3 regions of the Streptomyces anthophorae genome follow, and region 1 is predicted to be linked to each of the others. Evidence: riboswitches for the same ligand, from Rfam matches in the RefSeq annotation. Region 1 holds a riboswitch; each other region holds the start of a gene.

Region 1 (6,158 bases):
GGGCACGTGGAGGCGGATGCCGTGCACGGTGGGCGTCCGCGCGCCGTCGTACGTCACGGAGACGTCCTCGAAGCGGATCATGACGACGAGGCCTCCGTCGGCTTGTCGGGAACGGGTGCGAGGAAGGCCGGGAGCAGGCCGAGCAGGATGCCGGCCGCGGGCCACAGCGGCAGTTCCGGCGCCGCGAGCGGGACCACGGGGGGTTGCAGGGCCGCAGGGTCCCGCGTTCCGGCCCAGATCATCGCCGCCGCGGCCGTGGCCCCGGACGCCGCGACGAGCCAGGCCCTGACGCCCCACACGTCGGGCCGGTAGCGGGTGCGGACCGTGCGCCGGCCGCCCAGCCACAGCCCGCCGAGCGCGGCGGCGACCCCCGCGAGCAGCACCGGAAGCCCGTACCCGGAGCCGGACGCCGCCAGCAGACCGTACGTTCCCGCGCACACCCCGATCAGGCCGCCCAGCGTGAGCGCGGCCGTGGCGCGACGGACGGCGGGCGGCACCTCGGCCGTGCGGCCGTAGCCGCGCGCGTCCATCGCGGCGGCCAGCGCGACCGAGCGTTCCAGCGCGCCCTCCAGGACCGGCAGGCCGACCTGGAGCAGTCCGCGCAGACCGCTGTCCGGGCGGCCGCGCAGCCGTCGCGCCGCCCGCAGCCTGCGGACGTCCGCGACCAGGTTCGGGGCGAACGTCATCGCCACGACGACCGCGACCCCGGCCTCGTACAGCGCGCCCGGCAGCGACTTGAGCAGCCGGGACGGGGAGGCGAGCGCGTTCGCGGCGCCCACGCAGATGAGGAGCGTGGCCAGCTTCAGGCCGTCGTAGAGCGCGAAGACGAGGCCTTCGAGGGTGACAGGGCCGCCGATCCGGACTCCCTGCGCCCAGTCCGGCAGGGGGACTTCGGGGAGGGTGAACAGCAGGTGGGTGCCCGGGATCGCCGAGCCGAGCAGCGTCGCGAAGACCAGCCGGATGCCGAGCACGGCAAGCGCCAGCTTCACGAACGCCCCGTACGAACGCGCCCACGGCGCCTCGGTGCGGCGCGCCGCCACCACGTACCCCGCGACGCCGATGAGCAGCGCGAGCAGCAGCGGGTTCGTGGTGCGGGACGCGGCCGTGCCGAGGCCGAGCGCCCAGATCCACCAGGCGCCCGGGTGCAGCGAATTGGAGCGGTGGGCCCGAGGGGCGCGCAGCGTACGACCGGACATCGGGGTCAGCCGCGGCGGCGTCGGGCCTGCACGCCCGCCGCGACACCGAGCACGACGACCACGGCGATGCCCGCGATGAGACCGACGGAAGGGCCTCCGCTGCCGTCGTCGTCGGACTGCGACGCGGAGTCCTTCGCGGTGGGCCGCGTCGACGACCCGGAGGACTCCTTGGAGACCCGTTCGCCGCAGCCGGACTTCGGGTAGCCCGAGATCGCGCACAGCATCGCGCTGCTGTCGTAGCGCAGCGGCTTCGCGACGGCGGCGAGCGCGTCGGCGCTCGTCGCGTCCTCGGCCACCTGCGCGCACTCGGTGCGCGGCTTCGGCGGGGTCTCGAGCGGCTGGGCGTCGGTCCCCGTGCCGAAGTCGATGACGAGCGCGACGCGCTTCTTGCCCTTCTCGGCGGGGGTGTCCTCGCAGATCGCGTCGAAGCCGGCGGAACCGCGCGGCTGCTTCGCGTCCTTCGAGTCCGCGCTCACCGCGAACCGGAAGCCCTGCACGTCCCCGTCCTCCGGCTTGGTCTGCGAGGGGCCCGCCGTCGCGTACGTCCACGTCTGCTTGCCGTCCCGCTCCCAGAACGACCAGTACCGGTACCCGGCCGCCTGCGCGGGGGCGACGGTCATGGCGAGCAGCGCGCCGAGCAGCGCGAGGACGAGCCCGCCGAGCCCGGCCGACCTGCGCGCGGTCACGGCTGCCGCTTCTTGCGGCCGCTGAGCAGGAAACCGGCGCCCACGGCGGCGATGAACATCACGCCGATGATCCACCAGTTGGCGCCGCCACCGCCGTCGTCCTTCTTCTCGTCCGAGTCCGAGGCGGAGGACTTGGTGGAGGCGGGCTCGGGGCCCGTCTTGTTCAGCGCGCTCACCAGGTCCGTCCCGCCGAAGTCGCGCGGGTCGTTGCCGGTGGCGTGCGCGGCGAAGATCAGCTCGGCGTAGGCGGCCGGGCCGGTCTGCGTCGCCCAGCCCTTCGCGTTCTTCTCCAGCCAGGTGTACGAGTCCTTCGTGGCCTTGACGCCCTCGGCCGCGGCGACGGCGGTGACCGCGTCCGCGGTGTTGCCGTAGTCGGGCTGGTCCGTGGAGCCGGCCAGCTGGGACTTCAGGTAGAGGTGGGTGTCGAGCTGGTTCTGGAGGTAGACGGCGCCGTTGTGCGCCACGGCCTCCGGGCTCTTGCCGGCCTCGCAGGTGTACGCGTCCGGGGCCTTGCCCTTGCCGGGCGCGAAGCCGGTGCCGAGGGCGCCGAGCACACCGGCCGCGGTGGCGTCGGCGTTCGCGGCGAGCTCGCCCTTCTTGTCCGGCTGGTAGGCGAGGGCGCCGCCGTCCTTGCCCTTGGAGCAGGGGAGGGCGAGCGAGGCGAGGGCGTCGGCGCCGGTCTTCCCCTTGCCCGATGTCACCTCGGACGGCTTCTCGCCGGCCGCGGCGAGCGCGCCGATGACGACGGACGTCGAGTTCGCGTCGCTGTCCATGCCGAGGCTGTAGCCCCAGCCGCCGTCGGCGTTCTGGTTCTTCTTCAGCAGGGCGACGCCCGAGGCGACCTCGCCGTCCCGGCCGCCGACCGCGGCGAGCGCCTGGACGGCGGCCGCGGTCGCATTGCTGTCGATCTTGGTCTTCTTGTCGCAGGCCTTGCCCGGCTCGGCGCGGAACGCGGCGAAGCCGCCGTTCTCGCACTGCTGCCCGGCCAGCCAGTCGACGGCCTTCTTCGCGGGCCGCACGCCCACGGTGTCCTGCGCGACGAGCGCGAGGGACTGCCGCCACACTCCGTCGTACGTGGGGTCGCTCTTTCCGTACAGGCCCGAGGGCACGACGACCTTCGGCGACGGGGAGGCACTGTCCGCACCGTCTGCGAACGCGGCCTGCGCGCTCACGGCGCCGATCGCGACGGTCGCGGCGACGAGCGCGGCGCTACGGCGAATGTTCATGGTGGGGCGGATGCCTCTCCCTGCGGGGAGCGGGGCGGCGCGGCACACGGGGGCACCGGGCGGCTCCGGCTCCGTATTCCTCGACGGTCCTGAGCCGAGCAGGTACGTACGAGGCATTCCGGCTGTGACGGTTGCGGGTCAGCGCCGGATTTGCACCGGCTTCCCCTCGTACGTACGTACTGACGACCTACTTACTGTACCCGGAGCGATTCAAGCCCCTGCGGCGATTGAGCAGCGGGGCCCGGGGCAGAGCCCCGAGACGTCAGCGGACGTCCACCGGGCCGTCGTCGCTGCCGCGCGGAGCGCCCACGTAGCGCTCCACCGCCGAGCCACCCCCGTCCGCTCCCTCGCCGCCGAGGTTCTTGCGGACCGAGTCGAGGATGGTCAGGCCCTGGCCGACCAGGCCCGCCGCGATCTCGCCCAGGCCGTCCGCGCCGTTCAGGACGTTGACGTTCGCCCCGGCGAGGCCCGCCGAGGCCTCCTTCACGATCTGCGGGAGCTGGTCGATGAGCATGCGGTCGAGGGCGACCCGGTCGTACGACGCCGCCGCCTCCGCCTGGATCTTCATCCGCTCGGCCTCGGCGAGGGCCAGGACACGGATGCGCTCCGCGTCGGCCTGGGCCGGCTTGACGATCTCCGACACCAGCTGCTTCTCCCGCAACTCGGCCTGCTTCATGGCCAGTTCCGTCTGCGCTTCGAGGACCTCCTGCTGGGCGTGGGCGAGCGCGAGCGGGCCCGCCTGGTCGGCCTGCGCCTTGGCCCGGTCGACCTGGGCGTTGTACTCGGCCTGCACGACCGCGGTCTCCCGCGCGTACTCGGCCTGCTTGCGGGCCGCCGCCTGCTCCGCCTCCGCCGCGGCCTGCGTGGCCTGCGCCTGCGCGATCTGCGCCTGCCGCTGAATGGCGGCCTTGTGCGGGCGCGACATCGCCTCGATGTAGCCGGTCTGGCCGTCGTCGATGGACTGGATCTGAAGCGAGTCGACGTGCAGACCGATCTTCGCCATCTCCGCCTTCGACGTGTCGAGGACCTCCGTGGCGAGCTTCTGGCGCTCGGTCACGATCTCCTCGACCGTCATCGAGCCGATGATCGAGCGCAGGTGACCGGCGAAGATGCGCCCGGTGAGGACCGACATCTGGTCCTGGTCGGAGAGGAAGCGCTGACCGGCGTTGACGATCGACTCATGGTCGTTGCCGACCTTGAAGGCGATCACCGCGCGCACGGTCAGCGCGATGCCCTGCTTGGTCACGCACTTCTCGACGACCTCCGCCTCGCTCATCGCGAGCGACAGGAAGCGGGTCTTGCGGAACACGGGGAGCACGAACTTCCCGTGCCCGGTGACGACGCGGAACGGCGCTCCCCCAAGTCCCCGCCTGCCGCCCGAGATCAGCATCGCCTCGTCGGGTGCGGGAACGCGATATCCGAACATGCCTGTACGTCTCCTTAGCGGGCGTCGCCTTCGCCATCGGAGAGGAGAGGGTCGGTCCAGGCCATGACCACGACCTGACGGCTCCCGCGGGACTCGATCACGAGCACGGTGGCGCCACGGTCCAGGGGCTCGTCCGAGTACGCGAGAAAGGTCTCGGTCCCGCCCCTGACCTGTACCAACACCTCACCCGGACCGCCGGCTCCACGTGTGCCGATGACCAGCTTCCCCGTTCGGCCGACCACTGCCTCGTCCGGCGTCATCGGCGGGCGCCCCCTTGTCGTTCCAGCTCGTGAGAGCTCTTGGGGGCCGAAGATACGCCTCTGCGGGCGCACCTTCGATGAAGGCACGGCAAAGATCCGCCGCACCGGGGTCGCGGTCGCGGGGCGCTGCCCCGGGCCCCGCGCCTCAATCGCCGGCGGGGCTCGATACGTACGTCACCGGGTCTGTGCCCGGGACCTGTTCCACGCGGCCCGACTTCTGGAGGCGGCGGAGGTGGGCCTCCGCCTCCGAGACCGCGATCGTCCTTGACCCGTACGGGATTTGGGACCACGGGCGGTTCCACTCCATGCGTTCGGCGAGCTGCCACGGGGTGAGGGGAGTGGAGAGCAGGGTGAGCAGGCCGGTGAGGCGTTCCTCGTGGTGGTCGAGCAACTCCCGTACGCGCGCCGGGGCGTCGGTGAACGTGTGCTGGTGGGCCGGGAGGACCTCCGCCGGGTCGAGCCTCCCCACCCGTTCGAGCGAGTCGAGGTAGTCGCCGAGCGGGTCCGTGACGGTCGCGTCGTCCGGGTCCTCGTACAGGCCGATGTGCGGGGTGATGCCGGGCAGCATGTGGTCGCCGGAGAAGAGGCGGCCGTTGCCCGCGCGGCCCGAGGGGTGATCCTCCTCCAGGTGCAGGCAGACGTGCCCGGGGGTGTGGCCCGGCGTCCAGATCGCGCGCAGTCTGCGGCCCGGCAGGTCGAGGAGGTCGCCGGGGGTGATCGTGCGGTCCGGCAACGCCGGTGCGAAGCCCGGCAGTTCACGGGGTTTGCCGGAGTCGCGGGCCGCGATCAGCGGGGCGATGTGCTCCTCGGGCGCACCCGCCGCGACCAGCTTCGCCACCATGTACGCGTACCAGCGCGCCGGCTTGTTCTCCCGGGTGCGCCGGACCACCGCCACGTCCGCCTCGTGCATCGCGATCCAGGCCCCGGACGCCTCCCGCACCTTGGCCGACAGGCCGTGGTGGTCCGGGTGGTGATGGGTGATCAGGACGCCGGTCAGCTCCTCGACGCTCGTGCCGCAGGCGGTCAGGCCCGTCGTCAGCGCGTCCCAGGACGTCGGGTCGTCCCAGCCCGTGTCGATGAGGACGGGGCCCGCGTCGGTGTCGACCAGGTAGACGAGGGTGTAGCCGAGCGGGTTGTCGGGGATCGGTACGCGCATGCTGTGCACGCCCCCGCTGTGGTCGGTCACCTGCGTCGCCTCTGCCATCGGACACCCTCCGCCGCTCCAGCCGAACTGCCGCCACTGTACGGGAACTTGTAGAACTTGTTTCAATGGTCGCCCGAGCACACGACCTTCAGGGCGCGCACCACCCTTCCGGATCGCAACTAGAACTGGTATCAGTTCTGAAACACCGTCAGAAATGTCG
Region 2 (6,158 bases), 2.6 Mb from region 1:
GCACCCTCGGGCGCCGGCCGTGCGCACGCCCGGAGCGGGCCCGCGCGGCCGAGTCCCCTTGCAACGCACCGGATCCGGATGTGTCCAGGGCCGCCGCGGAGCGGCCCGCGCCCGGACTCCGTGCTGCCCGAACCTGGAGGACCACGTTGTCCCTCACCTCCGAGACGTCAGACACCTCTGACTCCCGCCCGGCAGAAGAAGGCCGGCACGCGCCGCCCGCCGACCGGTCGGCGTGGGCGTCACTTCGCCCGCTGGTGCTTCGACTGCACTTCTACGCCGGGGTGTTCGTCGCCCCGTTCCTGTTCGTCGCCGCGGTCACGGGCCTGCTCTACGCGGGCTCGTTCCAGGCCGAGAAGCTCGTGTACGCCCATGAGTTGAACGTCCCCGTGGGCACGTCCGAGCTGCCCATCGCCGAACAGGTCGCCGCCGCCCGCAAGGCCCATCCGGACGGAGACATCAGCGCCGTGCGGCCCTCGCCCGAGGCGGGCGCGACGACACGCGTCATGCTCTCCGGCGTCGCGGGCGTCGACGCCGACCACACGCTCGCGGTGTTCGTGGACCCGTACAACGGAGAGGTCCGCGGCGCCCTGGAACAGTACGGGTCGACCGGCGCGCTGCCCCTGCGCACCTGGATCGACGAGCTCCACCGCGACCTGCACCTCGGCCAAGTGGGCCGTCTCTACAGCGAGTTCGCGGCCAGCTGGATGTGGGTGATCGCGGGCGGCGGCCTCGTCCTCTGGTTCGGTCGGCGCCGCTCCCGTCGGGCAATCCGCGGGACGACCGGCCGCAGGCGCACCCTGTCGCTGCACGGGTCGGTGGGTGTCTGGGCGGCGCTCGGACTCTTCTTCCTGTCGGCGACGGGCCTGACCTGGTCGACGTACGCGGGCGCGAGCATCACCGATCTGCGTGCCGCGCTCGGCCAGACCACACCGACGGTCTCCGCGTCCGCGGCCCCGGCCTCCGGTGGTGAACACGCAGGGCACGGCATGGGCGGATCGGGTGCCCCGGCAGGTGACGGCGGCGTCGGCCTGAACGCGGTGCTGGAGGCGGCCCGCGCCGAAGGCCTCTCGAACCCGGTGGAGATCGTCCCGCCCGCCGACACCTCCTCGGCGTACACCGTGCAGCAGATCCAGCGGAGTTGGCCGGAGAAGCAGGACGCCGTCGCGGTCGACCCGGCGAGCGGTCAGGTCACGGACGTGGTGCGGTTCGCCGATTATCCGGTGCTCGCCAAGCTGTCCCGCTGGGGCATCGACCTGCACACCGGCAACCTGTTCGGGCTCGTGAACCAGATCGCCCTCGCCGCTCTCGCCCTGGCGGTGGTGCTCCTCATCGTGTGGGGGTACCGGATGTGGTGGCAGCGCGGGCGCGGTTCCGCCTTCGGGCGGCCGGTTCCGCGCGGGGCCTGGCAGCAGGTGCCGCCGTACGTCGTGGTGCCGGCGATGGTGGTGATCGCCGTGCTGGGCTACTTCGTGCCGCTGCTCGGCCTGCCGCTCGCGGCGTTCATGCTCTGCGACATCGTGCTCGGCGAGATCGCGTACAGGCGGGGCAGGCGCACGGACGCGCCCGTCGCCTGATGTAGACCGGTGGGTGCCCCGCCCCTGGTGCCGGAGTTGCCGACATCAGGGGCGGGGCCGGATGGCATGATGGCCGGGAACACGGGCGACGGCGGCCCGAGGAAACCGGTGCGAATCCGGTGCGGTACCGCCACTGTGATCGGCGAGCGGATCCCGGGAGGCCACTGCCCCGCGAGGGCGGGAAGGCCGGGACGAGCACGGACCCGAGAGCCAGGAGACTCACGTCGTCGCCCCCTCGAAGCGATCCGGGGCGGAACTCCCCGGCCAGAGGGAGGATGCTCCATGCCCCGACGACGACGCGCCGAAGTGCCGGCACCCGCGGCGGGCCGGGCGGTTCCGTGCCGCCTGGTCGTGTGCCGCGACTGCTGCTGCGGCACCGTCAAGGTCAGCGGCGACCACGCGGCACAGACGGCGCGGTTGCGGGAGATCGCCCCGCTGCGGATCTCCGAGTGCCTCGACGTCTGCGAACAGGCCAACGTCATCGTCGTACAGCCCTCCGCCGCCGGGCGTGCGGCCGGAGCGCGGCCGGTGTGGCTCGGCCTGGTCAACGACCGTGACGCCACCGAGGACATCGCGGAGTGGGTGCGGGCCGGCGGACCGGGAGTGGCACCGTGCCCGGAGATCCTGGAGTTCTACGTGATCAAGCCGCCGCGCCGGGCCTCGATCTCATGACCGCGGTGCCGTCGGAACAGGTCGCCGGGGCGCTGGACGACGTGGCAGCACGGCTCGGCGGCTTCTTCGCCCTCGACACGACGCCGGCGAGACAACCGGCCGGCACACCGCTCGTGCTCGCCGGCCTCGCCGAACGCGCCCAGGCCGTCAACGACCACTACGACACCGCCGCCGAACCCCGTATCGGCGCCTCCATCGCCCACTTGGGCCTCGCGGCACGCCTGTGGTCACCGGTCCTCGCCTGCGCGCTCGTCCACGGGATCGTGCCGACCATGAGCACGGTGGAGTGGTCGGGGGAGGGCTCGGCCCTCCGCCTGCCCGGACCCGAGGGACACCGCGCACCGGAGCCCCCGGCACTCGCCGACGCGGTGTACGCGGAGGTCGACCAGGTGCTGGAGCAGGTCGAGAGCGGCCTCACCATCAAGGTGGCGCCGCGCCTGCTGGCGGGCAACTCCGCCTCGGCGCTCGTCGGATCGGCGGCGCAACTGCTGCGGATCCGGCCGGACCTGCGTCCCGAACTCACGGGTCTGACAGGCGAGTTGCTGGAGACGGGCAGGCTGCGGGGAACGGGCCGGATCACCGGCCCGGGGCCGACGTTCCGCCGCCGCAGCTGCTGTCTCTTCTACCGGGCCCCGAACGGCGGCAAGTGCGGAGACTGCTGTCTGGCGGGATGACGACGACACGGTGGGGGAGGGGGCCGAATTGGCGCGTACAACCAGGAACTGCCCGCTCTTTCTGATGTCCTGCATGGCGACAGCCGTCGTTCTTCGCATGCGAGAGAGAGCCGCGATTCATGTTGATCACCGCCGCGCGTGTCCTGGCCGGACCTGATCGTCACGTCGTCGCCGACGGGGCGGTCCTCGTACGCGAGGGCGTTCTCGCCGCCGTCGGCCCGCGCGAAGAGGTCGAGCGCCGGGCGCGGCCCGACGAGCCGCGGCTCGACTTCCCGGCCGGGACGGTCCTCCCGGGCCTGATCGACGCCCACGTGCACCTCTGCTTCGACGCGGGATCGGACCCCGTGTCCACGCTCCAGGAACAGGACGACGAGGCGCTGTTCACCGAGATGGCGGTCCGGGCACGGCAGCTATTGGCCGTCGGCGTCACGACGGCCCGCGACCTCGGCGACCGCAACGGCCTCGCGGTGCGACTCGCGCAGCACATCGCACAGGGTTCGGCTGCCGGACCGCGGGTGGCCTCCGCGACGACACCCGTCACTCCGCCCGGCGGTCACTGCTGGTTCCTCGGCGGCGAGGCCTGCGGCCCCGACGAGGTCCGTCGGCTGGTGCGGGGCAACGCCGAGTCCGGCGCCCGGGTCATCAAGGTGATGGCGACCGGTGGCGGGCTCACCAAGGGTGGGGCCGCGAGCTGGGAGTCCCAGTTCTCCGAGGAGGAGCTGGCGGCGCTCGTCGACGAGGCGCACCGCGCGGGACTGCCGGTCGCCGCGCACGCGCACGGCGCGGACGGCATCACCGCCGCGGTCGCGGCGGGCGTCGACACCATCGAGCACTGCACGTGGATGACGGCCGACGGATTCGAGGTCCGCGAGGACGTGCTCGATCAGATCGTCCAGCAGAACATCTACGTCTGCCCCACGGTCAGCCCGAACTGGCGGATGCTGCCGAAGTTCTTCGGCGCAGAACGCGCCGAGGCCATGTTCGACGTGATCCGACGGATGGCGGAGGCCGGGGCCCGGCTGATCGCGGGCACCGACGCGGGCGTCCAGCGCGCCGGGTTCGACGGCCTGCCCGCCGCCCTCACGTTCTACGAGCACCTGGGCCTGCCCAACGACCGCGTCCTCGGGATGGCGACGACGGAGGCCGCTCTCGCGCTGGGCCTCGACGAGACCACCGGCCAACTCACCCCCGGCTACAGCGCGGACGTCCTGGTGGTGGACGGCGACCCGCTCGCGGATCTGGGCGCGCTGCGGTCGGTCGAGACCGTGATCGCGGCGGGCAAGCGGTACGAGGCGGGTACCAACACGTAGGAGAGGAAGGGGAGTTGTTCAGCTCCCCGCGCACGGGTTCTCGCCCTCGGCCAGTGGCCGGGTGTCGGCCGCGAGACAGGAGGAGTACACGCGGGAGGGCGTGGGGTGCGGCTCCGGTTCCGATGTCGCGGCCATGGTGATGGTCAACCCGGCAGCGACAGCGACCAGCACGGCGAAGCCGACAAGCCACACGGCGCGCGTCACCAGTCACCGCCGAAGTGATCGCTGAGCGCATCGTGGCAATCGTCCTCATCGGCGCTCCACATGTGCGAGAAGGCCACCACTCCGTCCCGCTTCCCGTCCCCTTCGTCCTTGGCCAACTGCTTCTCGACGGAGGCGATCAGCTCGGCGCACCGGGCACTGACCGGCTCCTCGGGCTGCGGGTCGGGCTTCGAGGAGGTGTTCAACGCGCAGGTGGCGGCGAGCCCGGCCGCGCACACCCCCGCCCATGTGGCAATCCAGGCGCGACGCCCGGTCGGTATCGGTCTTGGCACCCCGGCATCCTACGAGCTGGCTCCGTGCGGTTGCCGTGGAACCGAAGTTCACCCCGCAGGCGGCGCGAGGTGCCGGTCCGCGGTCCAGGGCCGGTCACCCATGAGCGTCGCCAACTGGACCAGATCTCCCGCCACCAGGTCCCAGTCCCCGTCGGGTGCCAGGTCCTTCGCCTGCGCGGGCCCGTACTCGGTGGGCCGCGCGATGAACGCGGTCCGAAGGCCCGCGTCCCGAGCGGCCCGCAGGTCTTCGTTGTGTGCCGCGGCGAGCATGACCTGTTCCGGACGGAGCCCGAGGAACGAGGCCGCCCGCTCGTAGGCCTCTCGCTGCGGTTTGTACGCGCGGGTGACGTCGGAGGCGACGATCACGTCCCAGGGGAGGCCCGCGTGTTTGGCCAGGCGGGTCAGGAGCGCGAGGTTGCCGTTGGACAGTGCTCCGACCGTGACGCCGCGGGCGAGTTGCGCCAGGCCAGGTGCCGAATCCGGCCAGGCGGGCAGCCGGTGCCACGCCTCGTTGAGCCACCTCAGCCCGACCTCGTCGAAGGCGGCGGGGTCAACTCCGTGCTCGGCGAGCACGATCCGCAGGTTCTCCGCGTGGAGGACGTCGAGCGGGGTGAAGTCCCGTTCGCCGGTGCGTACGGGTTCCATCGCCGGCTGGTAGAGCTCCCGCCAGCGCATGGCGAACGCCGTCCCGTCGAGCGCCAGCCCGTGACGTGCGGCGAAGTCGTCGACGGCGGCCGCGACCCCGGTCCGCCAGTCGACGACCGTGCCGAAGGTGTCGAACAGCACGGCCTCGACCTGTCGGAGTTGCCCCTCCACTGGAATCGACCCTTCGTAGGCGGCGCGGACGGCCGCGCGCGGCGGCACGAAAGATCAGGATGCTCTCCGGGTGCGGGCACGGTAAAGGCACACGTCGCGCGAGTGGCGCGAACCGTGGCACCCCGACGGCCCCGCCCGCGAGCGGCGCCTCCGTCGAACCCTTGCCCGCGGACCGGCCCGTATGCAATCTTGAAGTCATCCACTTCATGGAAACGTTTCCATGAAATCCACGAGGAAGTGGAGCCACGGATGGCCACCATCAAGGACGTCGCCGCGCGCGCCGGAGTCGCGCTCGGGACGGCGTCGCGCGTGCTCAGCGGGAGCAGCCAGACCTCGGCCGACTCGCGGCGGCGGGTGCTCGCGGCCGCCGCCGAGTTGGGCTACGTCGCCAACGGGCCCGCCCGCGCGCTGCGCCGTGCACGGACCGACGTGCTGGGGCTGCTCGTCTCGGACATCCGCAACCCGTTCTTCTCCGAACTGGCGCACGCCGCCGAGCAGGAGGCCCGCCGGCACGGCTACACCGTGCTGCTGGCCAACGCCAACGAGGACGCCGACCAGGCCGACGCCTACCTCCAGACCTTCGCCTCGCAGCGCATCGACGGACTGCTGTTCGCGCCG
Region 3 (6,158 bases), 4.9 Mb from region 1:
GGCGACCGGGCCGAGCCCGGCCAGGTGGACGCGGGGGCGGGACCCGGTCGCGGCGAGGTGCGCGTCCGAGCGGGCCCGCAGTGCCTCGAAGGCCTCGTCGCGGCGTACGCGCGGCAGGCCGCCGGACGGCCGCGCCGGAGCGGGCCCCCGGACGACGGCCTTCTCGGCCAGGTCCGGGAACTCGCTGACACCGGTGACCGGTTCACGGCGTGTGGCCAGCTTCTTGCTGCGTGCGGCCCAGGTGGCGGCGAGCCGCTCGCCGAGCAGCCCGGAGCGCAGCGCCGCCGCCTGCCCGCCGGCCGCCTCGATCTCCTGGAAGAACTCCCAGCCCGCGCGGGCGAGTTCGTCGGTCAGACGCTCCACGTACCAGGAGCCGCCGGCCGGGTCGATCACCCGCGCCAGGTGCGACTCCTCGATGAGGATCGTCGAGGTGTTGCGGGCGACGCGCCGGGCGAACGCGTCCGGCAGGCCCAGCGCCTCGTCGAACGGGAGGACCGTCACCGCGTCGGCCCCGCCGACGCCCGCGGCGAAGGCGGCGATCGTGGTCCGCAGCATGTTCACCCACGGGTCCCGGCGCGTCGTCATCACCGACGAGGTCACCGCGTGCTGCCGCTGCGCGCCCTGCTCGGGCGCCCCGCAGACCTCGGCGACCCGCGCCCACAGCCGTCGTGCCGCCCGGAACTTGGCCACCGTCAGGAACTGGTCCGCGGTCGCCGCGTACCGGAACTCGAGCTGCGACAGGGCCTGTTGGGCCGTCAGTCCCGCCGCCGTCAGCGCGCGCAGGTACGCGACGCCGGTCGCCATCGACGCGCCCAGCTCCTGCGCCGCCGAGCCGCCGGCCTCGTGGTGGGGGAGCGCGTCCACGGTCAGCGCGCGGACGCCGGGGTAGTCGGCGAGACACCGCCGGGCCAGCTCCGCCGCCGTCCCGACGTCGTACGAGGTGCCCGTACGGGCCTCGTGTCCCAGGGGGTCGGCGCCGAGGTTGCCCCGTGCGGCGTCGGCGGCGACGCCCGCGCGCTCGTAGGCGAGGAACAGTTGGGCCGCGGCGGCCCCGGTCTCGGCGCCGGCGTCGAGGACGACCGGCGCGAGATCGAGGTAGACGCCGTCGAGCGCGGCGGGCAGCGCGGAGACGGGGAAACCGGCGGTCTCCCCCATGGCCAGCCACAGGGACGTGACGCCGTTCTCCAGGTCGGCGAGCACCGCGGCCGGATCCGCGGCATCGTGGCGCTGGCGCACGTCCCAGCCGCCGGCCACGTTGCCCTCGGCGCGGGCGCCGCGCACGAAGGGGGCGAAGCCCGGCAGCCCGGCCGGGGGAGCCGTGTCGCGGGCGGTGTACAGCGGGCGGGCGCGCAGCCCGTCCTCGAGCGTGGTGGACAGAGCACCTTCCGCTTCGGCTGCCGAGACTTCCTTGCCCGACTTGCGCAGGACACCCGAGACCAGGTGTTGCCATTGCTCGTGTGTCGCGTCAGGGAACTCGGCCGCCAAGGAGAGCCCGTCGTCTGGCAGGACCGTCATGCTCGGATGCTAGGCCAGAGTTAACGCTCGTTGGCAGCTCGCGCCCGTGTGACCTTGTTCTCCTTGCTGTACCGGCCTGTTTCGCCTAGGAGGCGGGGTCCCGGTGGATCAGGCCGGGCCGAGCTCCCCGCGCACGGTCCTTGCCGCGGCCACCAGGTTCTCCAGGGCGGCGCGTGTCTCCGGCCAGCCGCGGGTCTTCAGACCGCAGTCCGGGTTGACCCACAGCCGCTCGGCCGGGATGGCCTCAAGTCCCGTACGCAGCAGGGCGGCGGCCTCCTCCCGGCTCGGGATCCGGGGGGAGTGGATGTCGTAGACACCAGGGCCCGCCTCGCGCGGGTAGCCGTGCCCGGCCAGCTCGCGGGCGATCTGCATGTGCGAGCGGGCGGCCTCCAGGCTGATGACATCGGCGTCGAGGTCGTCGATGGCCTGGACGATGTCACCGAACTCGGCGTAGCACATGTGCGTGTGGATCTGGGTGTCCGGACGTACGCCCGCCGTCGACAGGCGGAACGCCTCGGTCGCCCACCGCAGGTACGCGGCGTGGTCCGCGGCGCGCAACGGCAGGGTCTCGCGCAGTGCCGGCTCGTCGACCTGGATGATCGAAGTGCCGTTCGCCTCCAGGTCGTTGACCTCGTCGCGCAGGGCGAGCGCGACCTGGCGCGCCGTGTCGCCGAGCGGCTGGTCGTCGCGGACGAAGGACCAGGCGAGCATGGTGACCGGGCCGGTCAGCATGCCCTTGACCGGGCGGGCGGACAGCGACTGCGCGTACGACGTCCAGCGCACCGTCATCGGCGTGGGACGGGAGATGTCCCCGGCGAGCACCGGCGGGCGCACGTAGCGGGTGCCGTAGGACTGGACCCAGCCGTGCTGCGTGGCGAGGTATCCGGTGAGCTGCTCGGCGAAGTACTGCACCATGTCGTTGCGTTCGGGCTCGCCGTGCACGAGCACGTCGATGCCGGTCTTCTCCTGGAAGGCGACGACGTCCCGGATCTCGCTCCTGATCCGCTCCTCGTAGCCCTCGGTGTCGATGCGCCCGGCCCTCAAGTCGGCGCGGGCCGTGCGCAGTTCGGCCGTCTGTGGGAACGAGCCGATCGTGGTCGTCGGCAGCAGCGGCAGGCCCAGGTGGGCGCGCTGGGCGGCGGACCGCTCGGCGTAGGACTGGTTGCGCCGGGTGTCCGCGTCGGTGACGGCGGCGGTGCGGGCCCGCACGGCAGGGTCGCGGGTGATGGGGGAGGCGGCGCGCGAGGAGAGGGCGGCGCGGTTCACCGAGAGCTCGGCGGTGATCGCGTCCGTGCCGCGGCTCAGACTCTTGGCCAGGGTGGCGATCTCGGCGGTCTTCTGGCGGGCGAAGGAGAGCCAGCGCCGGATCTGCGGGTCGATGTCGCGCTCCAGGGCGGCGTCCAGCGGGACGTGCAGCAGGGAGCAGGAGGCGGCCACGTCGACGCGGTCGGCGAGGCCGAGGAGGGTGCCGAGTGCGGCGAGGGACTTCTCCAGGTCGTTGACCCAGACGTTGCGGCCATTGACGACACCGGCGACGAGACGCTTGCCGGGCAGGCCGCCGACCGACGCGAGCGCGTCGACGTTGGCGGCCGCCGCCTCGGTGAAGTCGAGGGCGAGGCCGTCGACCGGCGCCTTCGCGAGGACCGGCAGGGCGTCCCCGAGCCGGTCGAAGTAGGACGCGACGAGCAGCTTGGGCCGGTCGCCTGCCGTGCCGAGAGCGCGATAGGCCCGCTCGGCGGCTTCGAGGTCGGCCGCGGTGCGGTCCTGGACCAGGGCGGGCTCGTCCAGCTGCACCCACTCGGCGCCGGCCGCCCGCAGGTCCGCGAGCACCTCCGCGTACACCGGCAGCAGCCGCTCAAGGAGCGTCAGCGGGTCGAAGCCGGCGGGGACGCCCGGTGCGGGCTTCGACAGCAGCAGGTACGTGACCGGGCCCACCAGGACCGGGCGGGCGGCGAGCCCCTCGTCGCGGGCCTCCTTGAACTCGGCGACCTGCTTGGCGGAGTCGGCGGCGAACACCGTGTCGGGGCCCAACTCCGGCACCAGGTAGTGGTAGTTGGTGTCGAACCACTTGGTCATCTCCAGCGGCGCCACGTCCTGGGTGCCGCGGGCCATCGCGAAGTACCCGTCCAGGGCGTCGGCCGCGACGGCCGCACGGTGGCGCTCGGGGATCGCGCCCACCATGACCGTGGTGTCCAGGACGTGGTCGTAGTACGAGAAGTCACCGGTGGGGACCTCGTCGATGCCGGCCGCGACGAGTTCCCGGCGGTTGGTGCGGCGCAGTTCGCAGGCGGTGGCACGCAGCGCGTCGGCGGTGACGCGGCCCTTCCAGTACCCCTCGACGGCCTTCTTGAGCTCCCGGCCGAGGCCCTGGCGCGGGTAGCCGTACACGGTGGCCCGTGCTGTCGCGGCTGCGGTCTTGGTGGTCACGGAGTTCTCCTTCGAGAGACGTATCCCATGGATCCCGAGGACCGGAACGCGTGAAGGAGCGACAGAACCGGCGGTGCGACCTCGCGCGGGCGAGGCGCGGTGGTCCGCCGGATGTGTGCGCCGACCCGCCCTCGAGGTCACCGGGATGTCCGCGCACGCGTCGTACGAGCACGGGCAGATGGCAGGTCTTCGGACTCGCGGGCACGTCCTTCGAACGAACGAGGACACCTACTGGCCGTCGCTTCCCAGGTCCCGTCTGTCGGACCCAGTGCGTGTGACGGCGGTCGTTCCCACTCACCGCTGCGGGGCAGTCCCGGATTCCCACCGGGTTCCCTCTTGCGACGCATCCCGCCTGGCTGACGGGGCGAACCAGCTGCACCGCCCACCCTACGGGCCGGTGCCGGAGGGTGGCCAGGAGACACGGAACCCGGTCGGTGACATGGAACACGGCGTTGCACAATGCAGGGATGGATCACACGGTCATGAAGGTCGTCGCGGCGGCCGTCGTCGAGAACGGACGGCTGCTCGTCGTCAGCAAACAGGCGGCACCGGACGTCTACTTCGTTCCCGGCGGCAAGCCCGAGCCGGGCGAGGAACCGGAGGAGACACTGGTACGGGAGCTGCGCGAGGAACTCGGTGTCGAGCCGGGCCGGCTCGAACCGCTCGCCGTGGTGGAGGAGCGGGCTGCCCTGGAGGGCGTTCCGATGCACCTGACGGTCTTCGCCACGACACTGATCGGCGATCCGGTACCCGCGGCCGAGCTGTCCGCCCTGCGCTGGACCGACGGACGGGATCCGGACCTCAGGCTCGCCCCCGCCGTCGAACACCATCTGCTGCCGCTGCTGCGGGAGTTGGGAAGGATGGAACCGGCCGTCCCGGGCCATGCATGACACGTCGTACGTAGTTCGCCGCCGCGGCCGGTTCAGCTGAGCGGGGTGGAGCGGCGCGGCGGTGGGATCCTCGGGAGCAGCTCCCACAAGGGGCGCGAGCCGGCCGCCCAGGTCGCCAGCGTCGAGCGGTCCGCCAGGTGCATGTGCAGCCGGCGGGCCAGCGGCGCGCAGCGCGTGGAGAAGCGTCCGTTCGTGACGACCAGGACCACGTCCGCGCCGTACAGCTGACGGGCCGTCCCGTTGACCCGTTGCAGATCCGGCGTGCCCACCGCGGAGCCCCGCTCCCCGTTCCGGCGGTGCTTGCACTGGATCACCCACGTGCGGCCCAGCGGGTCGGTGGCGAGGACGTCCGCGCCGTTGTCCCCGGCGCCACCGATCTGTTGCGCGTCCGCGCAGCCGTCCCTGCGCATCAGGTCCCGTACCGCGTACTCGAAGTCGCGGTGGTGCAGCGCGTCCAACTGGGGCAGCCCGTAACGCAGTCCCTGTCGACGGGTCCGCTCCCACAGGGCCCGCTGTCGACGCCGGTACAGCAGGCCCGCGCCCGCGAGCACGGCCACCACGGTGAGCACGACCAGCAGCCACCAGTGCACGAGCAGCCAGTTGACGGCCGCGACGAAGAGCGTCACCGACACGGCCGCACCCGCGAGCAACGCCGTGAGCCGCGCCTGTTGCCGCTGCTGCCGCTTGGTGGGACGCCGCCTCCGCCTCGGCCGCCGGGCCGGCGGGCGCCGCGTCACCGCTCATCCTTGCGTGCGTACGCACTGAACCATGGCATCGCGGCCTCCCCCTGAAGCAGCTCCCCGCCGAACTGCCCATGCTCGCAGCCACCACCGACAAACACTCAGGAAACCCGGCGTGCGGTGATCACGTAAGCGGGGATCAGGCCAGACCGGGTCCTCCCGGGGACGGCCGGGCGGCTTGTCACCCGGCGATGGCACTGAGTGCCTCGCGGTACCCGGTAACATCACCGCCTCTGCAACAGCGTACGGAAAAGTGCTACATGGGGGACAAGATGGTCGTTACCGGGCCCGTATCGGGACGGGAATCCGGTGGGGCGGTCGCCACGGGGGTGACGGGGCTCGCCCTCCTGCTGCGGAGCTGGCGGGTCCGGGCCGGGCAGCGGCGCGGCCTCGGCGGCCCGTTGTCCCAGGTGGAGGTGGCCACCGAGATCGGCATGAGCGAGCGCTGGTACCGGGACCTGGAGCGCGGCACCATCCCGCGCCTGGACGCAGGCGTGCTGTCCCGGCTGGCGGACACCCTCAGCCTCGACGCGGACGAACGCGCGGCGCTGCACTTCCACGCCTTCGGCGGCACCCCGTACGCGAA

The links. Region 1 has a riboswitch for cobalamin ahead of ACNYS0_RS28140 (SCO2321 family membrane protein). Riboswitches for the same ligand answer to the same signal wherever they lie in the genome.
Region 2: another riboswitch for cobalamin. It lies ahead of ACNYS0_RS40295 ((2Fe-2S) ferredoxin domain-containing protein); the one in region 1 lies ahead of ACNYS0_RS28140 (SCO2321 family membrane protein).
Region 3: another riboswitch for cobalamin. It lies ahead of metE (5-methyltetrahydropteroyltriglutamate--homocysteine S-methyltransferase); the one in region 1 lies ahead of ACNYS0_RS28140 (SCO2321 family membrane protein).

Annotation. Positions count from the first base shown of each region.
Region 1 is NZ_JBLWQQ010000001.1:6,207,133-6,213,290, forward strand. It holds gene ACNYS0_RS28125 (ABC transporter ATP-binding protein) at 1-81, opposite strand, end outside; gene ACNYS0_RS28130 (energy-coupling factor transporter transmembrane component T) at 78-1,196, opposite strand; gene ACNYS0_RS28135 (SCO2322 family protein) at 1,202-1,882, opposite strand; gene ACNYS0_RS28140 (SCO2321 family membrane protein) at 1,879-3,108, opposite strand; adenosylcobalamin-variant (AdoCbl-variant) riboswitch at 3,212-3,287, opposite strand; gene ACNYS0_RS28145 (flotillin family protein) at 3,371-4,534, opposite strand; gene ACNYS0_RS28150 (hypothetical protein) at 4,549-4,794, opposite strand; gene ACNYS0_RS28155 (Strvi_7410 family MBL fold metallo-hydrolase) at 4,940-5,998, opposite strand.
Region 2 is NZ_JBLWQQ010000001.1:8,829,478-8,835,635, forward strand. It holds gene ACNYS0_RS40290 (PepSY-associated TM helix domain-containing protein) at 147-1,574, shown strand; cobalamin riboswitch at 1,673-1,795, shown strand; gene ACNYS0_RS40295 ((2Fe-2S) ferredoxin domain-containing protein) at 1,857-2,246, shown strand; gene ACNYS0_RS40300 ((2Fe-2S)-binding protein) at 2,243-2,920, shown strand; gene ACNYS0_RS40305 (amidohydrolase family protein) at 3,040-4,230, shown strand; gene ACNYS0_RS40310 (hypothetical protein) at 4,249-4,434, opposite strand; gene ACNYS0_RS40315 (hypothetical protein) at 4,431-4,724, opposite strand; gene ACNYS0_RS40320 (haloacid dehalogenase type II) at 4,773-5,588, opposite strand; gene ACNYS0_RS40325 (LacI family DNA-binding transcriptional regulator) at 5,790-6,158, shown strand, end outside.
Region 3 is NZ_JBLWQQ010000001.1:1,289,352-1,295,509, reverse strand. It holds gene ACNYS0_RS05720 (methylmalonyl-CoA mutase family protein) at 1-1,515, opposite strand, end outside; gene metE (5-methyltetrahydropteroyltriglutamate--homocysteine S-methyltransferase) at 1,624-3,942, opposite strand; cobalamin riboswitch at 4,106-4,331, opposite strand; gene ACNYS0_RS05710 (NUDIX domain-containing protein) at 4,410-4,832, shown strand; gene ACNYS0_RS05705 (restriction endonuclease) at 4,865-5,569, opposite strand; gene ACNYS0_RS05700 (helix-turn-helix transcriptional regulator) at 5,833-6,158, shown strand, end outside.